DNA from 2 places in the Clostridium amazonense genome. Region 1 is predicted to be linked to the other one. Evidence: a T-box and tRNA genes for the amino acid it is inferred to sense, from the RefSeq annotation. Region 1 holds a T-box; the other holds one or more tRNA genes.
The links. A T-box is a leader RNA that pairs with one kind of tRNA and senses whether it is charged. The one in region 1 lies ahead of metG (methionine--tRNA ligase), so its partner is inferred to be a tRNA-Met.

Region 1 (8,119 bases):
TGTATATTTTTCTTATTTATTATACTTGCTAATGATATTTTACTACAATAAGTAAAATATTTTCCATTTATTTATTAATAAAAATTTTAATACATTTTATTTTTAAATATAAGTTTTATATTTACTTAAAAATAATTTTAATCTAGAAAATATTTTTGAATTATTTTATTATAATTTTATTATCCACAAAATTTTTATTTAAATTCTATTTTATTACCATAAATTAAAATAACAATAAATTTTTTATTTTAAAATTATTTGGATTTGACTGAATTTTATATTTTGTTGTACAATTTAGTAGTAATATGCAAACTATTTTACATTTAGGGGGAATTTTTATGAAATTAGAACTTAATATGATTCAAACCTTGGCACTATCAATAGCCGTATTTTATTTGGGCTCATACTTAAAAAAGAAGATATCTGTTTTAGATAAATTCTGTATACCAGCTCCAGTAATTGGCGGTCTTATCTTTGCAATTGTTAATTTAATTTTGAGGCTAACTGGCACAGTAGAGTTAACTCTTGATGTAACTTTACAAAGTCCATTTATGCTTGTGTTCTTCACAACTATAGGATTAGGGGCCAGCTTTAAAATGATTAAACAAGGTGGAAAAGGTGTATTCTTTTTCTCAATTGCTGCTATTTCACTTGTAGTTTTTCAAGATATCTTTGGAGTACTTGTTGCTAAAGCTATAGGTGCTAATCCATTACTTGGTATTATCTCTGGCTCAGTTACAATGACAGGTGGTCACGCTACTGGTGCTACTTGGGGAGCTACTTTCGAAAATGCTTACGGTCTAACTGGTGCTAGTGCAACAGCTATGGCTGCTGCAACTTTTGGTTTAGTTTGTGGTAGTTTACTAGGCGGACCGATTGGTAAAAGACTAATTAAGAAAAATAACTTAACACCAGAGGCTTATGAATATGTAGCATCTACTACTGTAAAAGAAGAAGCTGTAAATTTTAAATCTTTATTCGATACCCTTTCAATTATATTTATTTGCATGGGAATTGGAACAGTTTTAGAATATTACTTTAGCAAATTAGGTGCAACATTGCCACAATACATATATCCTATGGTAGTTGCAGCAATAGTTATAAACTTTGGTGAGAAAACAAAAACATTTAAAATAAATACTACTTGTACTGATATTCTTGGAAACATTGGATTAAACGTATTTTTATCCATGGCATTAGTTAACCTTCAGTTATGGCAACTAAAAGAAACTGCAGGACCATTATTAATTTTATTATTTGTACAAGCTGTGTTAATGGCATTCTTCTCTTACTTTATTACATTTAGATTAATGGGAAAAGATTATGATGCTGCTGTTATATCTTCAGGACATTGCGGATTCGGAATGGGTGCTACCCCTAACGGAATGGCTAACATGGACGCTATAACAACAAAATTTGGAGCTTCTCCAAAAGCATTCTTTGTACTTCCTGTTGTTGGTGCATTCTTTGTTGACATTCTTAACTCCTTAATAATAGGTGGTTTTGTTAGTGTACTTTCACTTATGCATCTTATATAAAATTTAAAGAGACTGAACTAAGTTCAGTCTCTTTTTCTAATTTAACAATGCATTAAATCCTTCCCCAAAGATTTCACAAATATTATTAACAGTTATGAATGCATTTTTGTCAACTTCATATATACGTTTTCGCAATTTAGCAAAGTCTCTTCTACTTACAACAACTACTAATACATTTTTTTCCTCATTAGAAAATCCACCTTTGGCATTGTAAATAGTTGTTCCCTTAGCTAAATCCTTTAAAATGTATTCTTTTATTTCATCATATTTATCACTTATTATAGTAACTTCCTTACACATATTTATTCCATCTATTATAGCATCTATAACAAAACCATTCATTATAACACCAACCATAGCAAATAAAGCAAGTTTAGTTTCAAATGCAAATCCGGCCATTATAGTTACACTCAAGTCACACATTAATACGCCTTTTCCTAAATCTATATGAAAAAACTTATTTAAAATTTTAGCTAATATATCAGTTCCCCCAGTAGATGCATTATGATTAAACACAACTCCCATTCCAGCTCCTGAAATTAATATTCCTACTATCATTTCTAAAAATACTTCATCAGTAAATGGATGTGACATTGGCAAAAATCTTTCAAGTAAAGATATTATTCCTGATATTCCTAAACTAACATAAATAGTTTTTGCTCCAAATCCATTTCCTACAATTATAAATGCAAGTATAAATAAAACTACATTAATAATAATCATAAGCGTTCCTACTGAAAGCATAGGAAAAAACTTATTTATAACAATTCCAAGTCCATTAGCACCCCCAATTGCTAATTTATTGGGCATAAAGAAAAAATACATTCCACCAGCAACCATAAACATTCCTATAGTCATTATTATAAAATCTTTAACTTTATCTTTTAATTGTAGTTCGTTATTAACTTTCTCCATAAAAAAACCCCCTTTAAAATAAAAAATTGTATATTTATCAAATTAATTAAGCTGAAAAGGTTACTATATAGCCATTTCCGAACTTGCATTTTAAGTATATATTATTATCAGAAAATAATCAATTTTCTATTTTTTAATATTTTTATTACCATTTTTTCTTTTTTTGAATATATATTTTTTTACTTTTTCATCCTCAAAACTCTATATTTAAGTTACATAACCTTACGTAACCTTATTTTTTTATTCATGCAAATTAAAATTTATTCATTTTTTGAATGTTTTATAATTTAATATTGCATTTTTATTCATGCACTGTATTTGTTTATTTATTTTCCAATCTAAAATAAATAAACATTTTCCATTTACAATTTAATAAATAATAAAAAATTATGGTATATTATTTATATAAATATTTTTATAAAGGTGGTTAAATTATGTTTGATACACATATTCATACAACATTTTCTACTGATTCTCAAATGGGTATTAATGATGCTATAAGAAAATCAAAAGATTTAAATATAGGATTAATAATTACTGATCATATAGATTTAAATTATTATGATAAAACTAAATTTAGATTTGATATTGATGATTACTTTAAATCTTATTCTAAATACATAAGCAATAATTTTTTATTAGGCATAGAATTAGGCATGGACTTCAATTATGAAAAAAAGAATGCTGAAATTTACAATAACTATGACTTTGATATGATAATAGGCTCCCAACACTCTGTAAACGGCTTAGATATATATGAAGGTTCTTTATATAATAATAAAACTAAAGATGAGGTCTTCACTGATTACTTTAAGGATATACTAAAATCTGTACATACACATAACTATATAAACACGTTAGCTCATATTGATTATATTTGCAGATATAATCCTTATGATGATAAAGAAATATATGTTAATGAGTATTATGATTATTTAAAAGAAATATTTAATTTCTGTATTGAAAATGATATAGCTATAGAAGTAAATACTCGAAGATTTAATAATAAAAGTTGTTTACCAAACCTAAAAAACATTTATAAATTATATAAAGAAGTTGGTGGAACTTTTGTTACAATTGGTTCTGATAGTCATAACATTGATTCTATTGGAAGTAACTTTGACATTGCATCAGATTTTTGTAATGCATTGAATTTAAAACCTGTTTATTTTAAAAATAGAAAAATACAATATCTATAATTATAGATATTGTATTTTTTATTTATAATATTATTGTTCAATTCCATAATATTTTTCATAATATCCTTGTGGATAATGACAAAGTGGGCATACTTTTGGTGCTTCTTCTCCCTCATAAATATATCCACAATTTCTACATCTCCAAACCTCTTTTTCATCTCTTTTATATAATTTTCCTGATTTCATTAAATCGTATAGGTTTGTATATCTTTCATCATGTTTTTTCTCAACCTCAATTATTTTTTTAAATGCTGCCGCTACCTCTGGGTAACCTTCCTCTGTAGCTATTCTTTCAAATTCTGGGTAAGCATGAGTCCACTCATCATGTTCTCCTGCTGCTGCATATTTTAAGTTATCCATAGTTTTTCCTATAGCTACTGGATATTTTCCATCAACATCAACTTGTGCATCTTCACCTAATCCATTATTTAACAAATCAAAAAAGACTTTAGCATGAGCTTTTTCATTTTGAGCTGTTTCAGTAAAAATATGTTCTATGTACTCGTATTTTTCCTGTTTTGCTACATCTGCATAAAAAGTATATCTATTCCTTGCTTGAGATTCCCCAGCAAAAGCTCTCATTAAATTTGTTTCTGTTTTACTTCCCTTCAAACTTTTCATAAACTAAATCTCCTTCTAAATATATTTTAATAAAAAATTTCTCTTTAAAATTTAGTATTCCTAAAACTATAATATAAATTCTAATAAATGAAAAAAGTAAGATAAACTCACATAGAATTTATCTTACTTAAATAAGTTTAATCTATTTAACTATACTTCCACTTGGTAATTCACCTGGATTTACAGTATATAATTTGCTATCATCATCATTAGCTGCACATAAAATCATACCTTGAGAAAGTTCTCCTCTTAATGTTACAGGTTTTAAATTGGCAACTAAAACAACATTTTTTCCAACTAATTCTTCTGGTTTATAATGCATTGCTATTCCAGAAACAACCTGACGAATTTCTCCACCTAAATCTACTTTTAGTTTTAAAAGTTTTTTAGCTTTTTTTATTGGTTCGCATTCTAATACTTTAACAACTCTTAAATCAACCTTGTCAAAGTCATCAATTGTTATTTCTTCTTTAATAGGTTCCATTTTAACTGGATTTGCTGCTTTTTTAGCTTCTTCTGCTATTTTTTCAAGCTCAGCTATCTTTGCTTCAACATCTATTCTTGGGAATATAACATCACCTTTGCACACTTTAGTTCCTGGTTCAGTTCCATTGAACTCGCTTAAACTTTCCCAAGTTATATTTTTATCATTTAATTGTGCATTTATTTTTTCACTTGTAGTTGGCAAGAATGCTGAAACTAAAACAGATACTATTCTTAAAGATTCTGCTAAGTTATATAAAACTGTAGCAAGTCTTGGCTTCTTATCTTCCTCTTTTCCAAGTACCCAAGGTGTTGTTTCATCTATATATTTATTTGTTCTTCTTATTAATGTCCATATATTATCTAATGCTGCTGGTGCATTAAACTTATCTATAGCTTCCTCTACAAGTTTAGGTGTTTTAAGTGCTAAACTTATTAATTCATCATCTATAGCTTCTTTAACTTGTGGTGCTGGTATAACTCCATCAAAATATTTTTCTATCATTGTAACTGTTCTTGAAAGTAAATTTCCAAGATCATTTGCAAGGTCTGAATTTGTTTTCTTTATAAATATTTCATTATTAAATAATCCATCTGAACCAAATGGTATTTCATGTAATAAGTAATATCTTACTGCATCAACACCAAAGTGATTAACTAGAACTACTGGATCTACAACATTTCCTTTTGATTTAGACATTTTACCACCATCAACAAGTAGCCATCCATGTCCAAATACTTGTTTAGGAAGTGGTAAATCTAATGCCATTAACATTATAGGCCAATAAATTGTGTGGAATCTTAATATATCTTTTCCAATTAAATGTACATCTGCTGGCCAATATTTTTCTAAAAGCTCTGTGTTATCACTGTTATATCCTAGTGCAGTTATATAATTTGAAAGTGCGTCTATCCAAACATATATAACATGACCTGGATCAAACTCTACAGGAATTCCCCATGTAAATGATGTTCTTGATATACATAGGTCCTGAAGACCTGGTCTTAAGAAGTTATTAAGCATTTCATTTTTTCTTGATTCTGGTTGAATAAAATCAGGGTGTTTTTCAATATATTCTATTAATCTGTCTGCATAGTTAGACATTTTAAAGAAATATGCTTCTTCTTTAGCTTTCTCAACTGGTCTTCCACAATCAGGACATTTTCCATCAACTAATTGAGTTTCTGTCCAGAATGATTCACATGGAGTACAATATAATCCTTCATATGAACTTTTGTATATATCACCTTGATCATATAATTTTTTAAATATTTTTTGCACTGCACTTTTATGATAATCTTCAGTTGTTCTTATGAATTTATCGTATTTAATATCCATTAAACTCCAAAGTTCCTTTATTCCTGCAACAACTTCATCTATGTATTCTATTGGTTGTATACCCTTTTCTTCTGCTATTCTTTGAAGCTTTTGACCATGTTCATCTGTTCCTGTTAAGAACATTACATCATGTCCTGTTAATCTTTTAAATCTTGCTATTGCATCTGCTGCAACTGTAGTATATGTATTTCCTATATGAAGTTTCGCAGATGGATAGTATATAGGTGTTGTTATATAAAATGGTTTTTTTGTCATTTTTACTTCCTCCAAACTTTAATGTTATTTTAATTATTACACTTTTTATTAAGTAAATTCTTTAAATAAAAAAGTCTCTATACAAAGTTTACTTTGTATAGAGACGTATTATACGTGTTACCACTCTAATTTATACTTGTTTCACAACAAGTACCTTAATAAGTGACTCAACTTTTAAAGTATTTATCACCTTGCAATATATCGGTTGCTCCCGTATCTTCCTAACTAATACATAGCTCAGAAAATATGCTCCAAGACCATCTTCATAATGATTTATACCACTAGCTTTCACCTAACCTAGCTCTCTTTTAGATACTCCTTCACTATTACTCTTCTTTTCACAGCATTTCATTTATTATTTATTATTATCATATGTTAAATAAAATATTCTGTCAATATAAAACTAATTTTAAATCAATTTAAATAATTGCTAAAATAATTAAAATTGCTCCAGAACCAATAAAATATGATGTAATAGAGTCATTTTTATAAAAATATTTTGCTTCCTCATTCAGTTTATCTTCTTCATATTTTCTAGAACCTATATTAAAATATTTTCTAGTCATTCTATCACTTACAATCCTCTTTTGACCTGATGATTTTATTACTAATCCTAATAAAAAGTTTACAGTTGCTAAATATAGCATGCAAGTTTTAATAAACATAATATCTGTAAATCTGCTTTTTATCAGTGCTATGACTAATATAAGAGCTATATTAATACCAAGTAAAATTATAAGCTTTTTTATTTTATCCAATAACTTCATAACTTAGCCCCCCAAAGTTAATTGTAATATTTATTATAATTTTAATCCAATATTTTACTTTTTCAATATTCTTTTGTAATTATTTACATATTGTTAATTATTTACCACAAAATAAAAGCAAGATTAAACTTATAAAATAATTCAACCTCACCTTTTCATAAAATATACATTTAATTGTAACACTTCTATAATCTATATCTTTTCCCTTTAATATAATACATTACTTCTTCTACTATGTTTGTTATATGGTCTCCAGCTCTTTCTAAGTGCTTATTAACCAGTATTCCTTGAAGATATTTATTTATTTTTTCCTTATCCTCTGTTTTTTGTATATATCCTATAAATAGCTCTAAATTTCTTCTATATATATCATCTATTTCATCATCTAAATTAGCAACAACCTTAGCTTCCTCTAAACTATCATTTTTGTATGCATTCATAATTTTAGCTAGCATGCTTTTTAATATTTCAATTGCTTTTATAAATGATTTATTTAAAATTTTAAGTTCTTCAGTTTGATTTTCACTAAATGCTAAAACATAATTAGAAATATTTTTAGTGTAATCTGCAATTCTTTCTACTTCTGTAGAAATTTTTATAATAGTAATAATAGTTCTTAAATCTATTGCCACAGGACCCTGTTTTGCTATTATTATTACTGCTTCATTGTTTATTTCGTCATTTAATTCATTTATTTCATGATCTTTTTTTATTGTATCTAATGCTAATTCTTTATCATTATTTTCTAATGATTTTATAACATTACTATACATATTTATAGTTTTATCACACATTAAATCTAGCTTTTCTTCCAATTCTTTTAATTCATTTTCAAAATTTTTTCTTAAACTAGCATTCATAAATTTATCCTCCCTTTAAACTTTACTTTTAGCCGAATCTTCCTGTTATATAATCTTCTGTTCTCATGTCTTGTGGGTTAGAAAATATAATGTCTGTTTTATCAAATTCAACTACTTTTCCATTTAGAAAGAATGCAGTTTT
Region 2 (8,119 bases), on a different contig from region 1:
AGCAAAAAAGTTGTAGGAAAAGAACAATATGATTTATTAAAATTAATTGATGTAGGAGATATTGTTGGTATAGATGGTTCAGCTTTTAAAACAAAAACTGAAGAAATAACTATAAGGTGTGGTGAATTAAATATTTTATCAAAATCTATAAGAACATTACCTGAAAAACATCATGGAATAAAAGATGCAGAGCTAAGGCAAAGACATCGTTCATTAGATATGATAATGAATCCAGAAGTTAAAGAAAGATTTATAAATAGAGCAAAAGCAATGGCTACAATAAGAGAGTTTATGAATAATAGAGATTTTATAGAAGCTGAAATACCTATACTCGATACTAAGTATGGTGGTGGAGAAGCAAAACCGTTTAAAACATTTGTAAATGCATTGGATTGTGAAGTGTTTATGAATGTTTCACCTGAATTATATTTAAAAAGACTTATGGTAGGTGGTATAGAAAGAGTGTATACTATAGGTAGGTCATTTAGAAATGAAGGTATAGATAGAACGCATTATCCTGAATTTACTTTATTTGAATGCTATATGGCATATGCAGACTATAATGATATGATGAAACTTATGGAGGAGCTTTATGAGTATGTTTTTACAAAAATAAATGGTTCAACAAAAATTGTGTATGATGGCATAGAAATAGACTTTAAAGCACCATGGAAAAGAGAAAGAATGTGTGATTTGGTTAAAGTAGAAACAGGAATAGATGTAGAATTTATAAAAAAGGAAGAGATATTAGAACAAATAAAAGTAAAAGAATTAAATATTGAATGTGATGATGAATTTAATTTAGAGGATTGTACTAAAGGAGAATTAATATTAAAGCTTTTTGAGACTTATTGTGAAAAGAAATTGATGAATCCTACATTTGTAATTGATTTTCCTATAGAGTCTTCTCCGCTTTGTAAAGTTCATAGAAAAAATGGTGAATTAATTGAAAGATTTGAACCTTATGCTTATGGGGTAGAACTTGGAAATGCTTATTCCGAATTGAATGAGCCTTTAAGACAAAGAGTTCTTTTGAGTGAACAAGCGGCTAAATTAAGAGCAGGACTTGAAACAGCAAGTCCAATGGACGAAGAGTTTGCAGTAGCAATAGATACAGGAATGCCACCAGCAGGGGGACTTGGAATAGGCATTGATAGAATGATTATGTTTTTAACAAATGCTTACTCAATAAAAGATGTCATATCATTTCCTCTTATAAAAAGATAATAAATAACAAGTATAAAAAATAGATATTAACTCATAATAAATATGAATTTATTATGAGGAGGTAAGATTAAATGCCAAAATTAGGTTGTTCAGCAGAAAATTGTGCAAATAATAATCAAAATTATTGTTGTATAAGTAATATAAAGGTAGCTGGAAAAGAGGCTATTGAGTCAAGTTCTACATGTTGTCATAGTTTTGTAGAAAAAAATGATTCATTTACTAATTGTACAACAGAGCCTAATCCAAATGTTGATGTAGCATGTAAAGCAACTAATTGTGTTCACAATGCAAATTGTAGATGTGGTGCTGAAAGTATAGACATACAAGGCCAATCAGCTTGTAATTGCAACGAAACTGAATGTTCAACATTTTGCTGTAAGTAAATATAATATAAAAAGTCAAAATCTATTATAGTGGATTTTGACTTTTTATTTTAATTATCTGATTTAAATAAAAAGTCATAGGAATATGTATAGGAAATTCAAATAGAAATTAACTGAACATTTAGAAAAACCAATAAAAGAATTAAATGTAATATATTGAAATAAAAATAGTTAAGGAGTATAATTATAAATGTTCTTAGGGCTCATTGGTCAAGCGGTTAAGACACCACCCTCTCACGGTGGTAACAGGGGTTCGATTCCCCTATGAGTCACCAAAGCTATTAACAAGTTTTGTTAATAGCTTTTTTCTATATATGATAAGTTTTCTGTTTAAATAAAACTCTTTTGTCAATATTTATAAATAAGTATAAATATAAAAAAGGAGCGATTGTTTTGTCACGTCAAGCAAGAGTAACAGATTTAAATGGAATATATCACATAGTAATCCATGAATCAAAATCAAAACCATTATTTCCATCAGAATTAGATAAAGAAATGATGATGGAAAAAATAAGAGAAAGTCAAATAAAATATCAATTTAAAATCTATGCATATTGTTTAATGGACACCCATGCACACTTCATAATAGACTCAAATGGCGAAGAAATTAGTACAATAATGAAAAGTATAGGACTTAGGTATGTAAAATACTATAACCCTAAATATGACACAAACGGATCACTACTAAAAGAAAGATTTTTTAGTGAACTAATAAACACTGATGAATACTTACTAAAAGCATCACTATACATACATGCTAACCCAAAAGATATATTTGGCTATAGTGAAATGCCTGAAACATACAGATTTTCAAGCATGCGTTGTTACCTCGGAAATGAAGATGAATTTGGAATATTAGACACAGACTTCATACTAAGCATATTATCAATAAACTCAAGATATGCAGTGGAATCATATGTAAAACTATTCAAACACACATTAATACAAAAAGTATCACACTTTAAAGAACTCGACCTATCAACCACACTAACAATCAACAACAGAAAAATAGAAATAAAAATAAACGATAAGAAATTTGGAATAACAAGAAAAATACTAAAAAGAAACTTTGATGTAGAGCAAATAATAGACTTCGTAGAAAAAGAAACAGGAATAACAAGAAGTTCATTCCTAACCAAAGCAGATCATGGAGTAAAAACACCAAAAGCACTATTCATACTACTAACAGGAATATACACAGAAAAAACAACATATGAAATTGGACACATATTAGAAGACATGTCCATAGAAGAAGTAAATGCCCTAAGCAACGAAGGCATTCACTTAGTACTACATGAAGATAAATACAAAAACATAATTGAAAAATTTTATAGTGAAAACAAATAACAAAAAATTTTTGATAAAATCACTATGATATAAATTTTTATATGGGAAGTGGACAAGCAATTAAAAAACTCAATATTATGTATAAAATTAGTCTAAAAACCATGATTATATCTAAAATAATTAATTAAAACTATCAATAAAAGTGACGGTCATCAATAAGTAGTGACAAAACAATTGACAGTCATAAAATAAAATTGAAAAAGTATAGAATAAATATGACTGTCACCTTTATAAGGGGATTTGAGTGAAAGTAAAGTTATTTTTAAATGTATGCTTTGGTGTGGTATAATTATATTTTATGATATGAGCGTATTAAAAAAGATAAGAATAAACAAATTGCGTATTAGAGAGCAAAATATTAAAATGAGTTACTTACGAAGGAGAAAAATGTTATTTGAAAATTTAAATATAATAGAACCAATAAAAAGGGCATTGGAAGATGCAGGTTATAAGGAACCTACATTGATACAAGAAAAGTCTATTCCAATAGGTTTAAAAGGATTAGATTTATTAGGTTGTGCACAAACAGGAACAGGTAAGACGGCAGCATTTGCAATTCCTGTGTTACAGAACATAATTAATGAAACACAAGAAAAAGATACAAATAAGAAGAGTATAAAGGCATTAATATTAGCACCTACTAGAGAATTAGCTATACAAATTGGAGAAAGTTTTGAGATGTATAGTAAATACACGAATGTGAAGAGTGCAGTGATTTTTGGGGGGGTATCTCAGAATCCACAAGTAAAAGTATTAAAAGAAGGTGTTGATATATTAATTGCAACACCAGGAAGACTTATAGATTTAATTAATCAAAAATTTATTAAGTTGGATAACGTAAAACACTTTGTTCTTGATGAAGCTGATCGTATGCTTGATATGGGAATGATACATGATGTAAAAAGAATAATAACTAAGATGCCAAATAAAAGACAAAACATGTTATTTTCAGCAACTATGCCAAAGGAAATAAGAAATTTAGTAGAGTCTATTTTAAAGGATCCAGTTAAAGTTGAAGTTGCTCCAGTTTCATCTACAGTAGATACTATTTCACAAGGTGTATATTTTGTAGCAAAAAAAGATAAGAAAAATTTATTAATTGATATACTTAAGGATGAGTCAATAAAATCACTTTTGGTATTTTCAAGAACAAAATATGGAGCTAATAATATAACAAAACAACTTGCAAAGGCTGGTATTGAAGCATTAGCTATACATGGTAATAAGTCTCAAAATGCTAGACAAATTGCATTAAATAGTTTTAAAGATGGAAGTATAAGAGTGTTAGTTGCAACGGATATAGCTGCTAGAGGAATTGATGTTGAAGATTTATCATATGTAATAAATTATGACTTACCAGAAGTGCCAGAAACTTATGTTCATAGAATTGGACGTACTGGAAGAGCTGGACATAATGGTGCTGCATTTTCATTTTGTGATTCTGAAGAAAGAAAGTACCTTAGAGATATTGAGAAGGTTATAAAACAATCAATACCAGTTATAGAGTCGCATAAATACACAGAGGAATTACCTAAAGAAGTTAGAGAAATTCCAAAAGTAGAAAGAAATAAATCAGAAAGAAGTCACAATAATAATAGTAAAAATAACAAGAGTAACAAAAATGGACGAATTGGAAGAAACAATTGGTCACATAAAAGAAAATCAAAAAATAAATCCAATAATTAAAATAATTATATAAATAAAATATAGCAAATTTCTAGTTATAGAGAATTGCTATATTTTTTTAATTATTATTTGAAACCAAATTTCAACCTTTACAAATTAATGGAATGTATTTAATTAGGTTATCTAAGTATATTAAAAAAGAAGAAATGACAATAGTTTTAGTTAAGAAAAAATAAATTTGTTTGTTGAAATGAATAATTAGTGTTTTTAAGCATGAAAAAAGATTCTATATAAATTATAGAATCTTTTTTTGGTTGCGGGAGCAGGACTTGAACCTACGACCTTCGGGTTATGAGCCCGACGAGCTACCAACTGCTCCACCCCGCGATATTAAATTCTTAAGGGATTTCCTTAAGCTATGTTGTAAGTATAGTCGTATTATATATATAAGTCAATGGTATTTAGAAAAATAAAATTATATTTATTTTTTAAAAAGATAATTTGTAAATATTAGGGAAATATATAGGCGTATATAACTGTTAAAAAACTATTTTCTTAAACCAACTTTTAGATATTCTAACTTTATTGGGCATTTTAGCATCATGTCCAATACACTGAATTTAGTAAGATAAGACTATAAACTTTAATTGTGAAAGAAAATGTAACAGTAATAAAAGTAAGAAGTTAGAATTGATTTATGCAGCATGAGATTTCAAAATATAATTAGAATTTTTTAAATTTATAAATTTGTGCACATTTTCAGAAAAATTATCCACAGTATTTATGATAAATATAACTTTTATATAAATACTGTGGATAATTTTTGGGGATTTATTAGATTATGTAGATAATAAATATGGTTATGTAATTTAATAATATAATGTATAATTCAAAGTGTAATGTTTAAAATAAAAAAATGAGTACAGTTTATAAGGACGTGAAAAAATGGCTAAGAAGAATAGTATAAATAATGATTTTTTAAAATCAGTTAGGAATAATCTGTCACCCAAAGTATATGATTTAGTATTGAAACTTGTTAATGAGAATAGAGAAGATATGGCTAAAATAGTGCTAAAAGTAGATTATCTTTTAGAATATACTAGTAATTGTATTAAAGCAAGAGATTATGATGAAGCAAGAGAAACTTTAGACGGTGCTAGAAAAAGAATCGACATGTTAAAAAATGAGGGTGAAGATGTTTCGTATCTAGAGTATTTATATGAAGGTATAAATAAAAAGTGTAAATAAAAAGTGTAAATAAAAAGTGTAAATTAAAGTCCAGTGACACATGTTACTGGACTTTAATTTTACGATATATTAAGTAAAAACTCTTATTTTTTATTTTCTTTTTTTAATTCTTTTGCTGCTTTTTGAAGTCCTTTAGATTGATATAAAATGCCTTCTACTTTATGATTTTCATCATTTTCTTTATAAACTACTGATATAAGAACATTATTTTCTTTTGCAAAATTTGCTTTATATAATGCACGAACATATCCATCTTTAGTTTCACCTTTAAAGAATTCATGAGATTTGTAAGCACCAAGAGTATTGGAAATTAAAGTTGCTTGCTCATCAAAAGTTTCCTTAGAAAAGGTCTTTTTCATTTCATCGCTAAAGTAGGATTCTATTTTGTTATAATCTTTTTTATCCATAGCAGTTATAACCTTACTAGCTATGTCATTAGAATAGTTTTGTAATGCTTCTGTATCCACTTTTTCTCCACAAGCAGTAAGTGAAAGTGTTATTAAAAAAGTAGAAAGAATAATTATAGATTTTTTAATAAATTTCATTATATACACCTCTAATTTCTATTAAAATATTATATAAATTAATATTTTATATTATTTAACAAATTTATATTAGCTATTATAAGATTAATACAAGTGTTTTTATTATGGTCAAATTTACTAATATATATAAATAAATATAATTTGAATTAGAAAAATTAGACTATTTAATTTATTATAACAAAATTTAATAAATATTACCTTAATAAAATTGGAACATAATTCAATAAAGACAGTTAAGATATTCAAATTAAGAGGAAATTAATAAAAGTTATGGATAATTGAATATATAACTGGTGTTAGGTATAATTTAGGAGAGAATTATAAATATTTTTATGGATAAAAGGTGGAAATATGAATTTAGAAGAGTTGTTATATAAAGCTAAAGATATTATGAGTAAAAATGTTGTAAAGGTTTTTACTCATGATAATGTTAAGTACGTTTGTAATTTAATGGTGAAAAACAATTTGGATGAAACAATAGTTATAAATGAAGTTAATAAATTAGAAGGAATTTTTACACGTAATGATTTAGCAGAGGTAGAAAGAATTTTTGCAAAAAAAGGAGATAAGTCTATATTCAATGAAAAGATTATAAATTATTGCACTAAAGATGTAATAACAGTAAGTCCTAATGATTATGCAAGAGATATTCGGGATATGATGCTTGAAAAAGAAATAGGACGTGTACCAGTTGTAGAAGATAATAAGGTAATTGGTGTATTAACAAGCAATAATTTAAGAGATAGTTTTTATTTAAAAATAGATGAAATGTTTACTTTGCAGAATAATATTTTAAGCAATATTCATGAAGCCATTTGTATATGTGACACAAAGGGTAAGGTTATGTATTGGAATAAAAGTGCAGAGAAGTTATATGGTTTAAAGGCGGAAGATATAGTTGGGGAAAGTGTTAGAAAGCATTTTAACAACCCAATTATACCTAAAGTTTTAAAAGAAGGTAAAGCTATTGAAAATATTGAACACCAGCCTATGAGGGGGAAGTCAGTAATTTTAAGTGTTGTACCTATATTTAATAATCAAAATGAAATGATTGCTGTAGTGTCAACAGATAGAGATGTTACCGAAGTGGTTTCATTGTCTGAAAAATTAGAAAATGCAAATGCAAAAGTTGAGGCATTAAGTAAGGCTTATAGTAAGGAGTTTTCTAATAATTATACTTTTTCATATATAGTTGGGAAAAGCAAAAAAATAATGGATTCTATATTATTAGCGCAAAAAGTTGCACCAAGTACAGCATCGGTTTTAATAACTGGTGAAAGTGGGACAGGCAAAGAAGTTTTTGCAAAATCCATACATGAGGCTAGTGGAAGGAGCGGGCAATTTGTTGCTGTAAATTGTAGTGCTATTCCAGAAAATTTATTAGAAAGTGAATTGTTTGGGTATGTAGAAGGTGCATTCACGGGTGCTGTGAAAAAAGGAAAAATGGGTATGTTTGAATTTGCAAATAATGGTACATTATTTTTAGATGAGATAGGAGAAATGCCTATAGGGATGCAAAGTAAGTTATTAAGAGTGCTACAAGACGGTGTTATTCATAGATTGGGAAGTGAAAAAATTATTCATACCAATACAAGAATTATAGCGGCAACTAATAAAGATTTAAAAAAAGCAATAAAAAATAATGAATTTAGAAGTGATTTGTTTTATAGATTAGCAATTGTTCAAATTGAATTACCTTCACTAAGAGAAAGGAAAGATGATATTAAAGAATTTATAGATATT

Region 2: it encodes a tRNA-Met, which carries the amino acid that the T-box ahead of metG (methionine--tRNA ligase) is inferred to sense. The anticodon was not compared.

What each region holds. Positions count from the first base shown of each region.
Region 1 is NZ_JBWKMH010000002.1:47,465-55,583, reverse strand. It holds gene gltS (sodium/glutamate symporter) at 339-1,538, shown strand; gene AC07E4_RS00360 (YitT family protein) at 1,575-2,453, opposite strand; gene AC07E4_RS00355 (histidinol phosphate phosphatase) at 2,885-3,652, shown strand; gene rbr (rubrerythrin) at 3,683-4,273, opposite strand; gene metG (methionine--tRNA ligase) at 4,416-6,350, opposite strand; T-box leader at 6,447-6,701, opposite strand; gene AC07E4_RS00340 (hypothetical protein) at 6,770-7,117, opposite strand; gene phoU (phosphate signaling complex protein PhoU) at 7,303-7,977, opposite strand; gene pstB (phosphate ABC transporter ATP-binding protein PstB) at 8,006-8,119, opposite strand, start outside.
Region 2 is NZ_JBWKMH010000010.1:164,651-172,769, forward strand. It holds gene lysS (lysine--tRNA ligase) at 1-1,227, shown strand, start outside; gene AC07E4_RS05210 (DUF1540 domain-containing protein) at 1,299-1,610, shown strand; tRNA gene AC07E4_RS05215 (tRNA-Glu) at 1,811-1,885, shown strand; gene AC07E4_RS05220 (transposase) at 2,004-2,957, shown strand; gene AC07E4_RS05225 (DEAD/DEAH box helicase) at 3,345-4,643, shown strand; tRNA gene AC07E4_RS05230 (tRNA-Met) at 4,895-4,970, opposite strand; gene AC07E4_RS05235 (hypothetical protein) at 5,529-5,831, shown strand; gene AC07E4_RS05240 (DUF3887 domain-containing protein) at 5,915-6,376, opposite strand; gene AC07E4_RS05245 (histidine kinase N-terminal domain-containing protein) at 6,728-8,119, shown strand, end outside.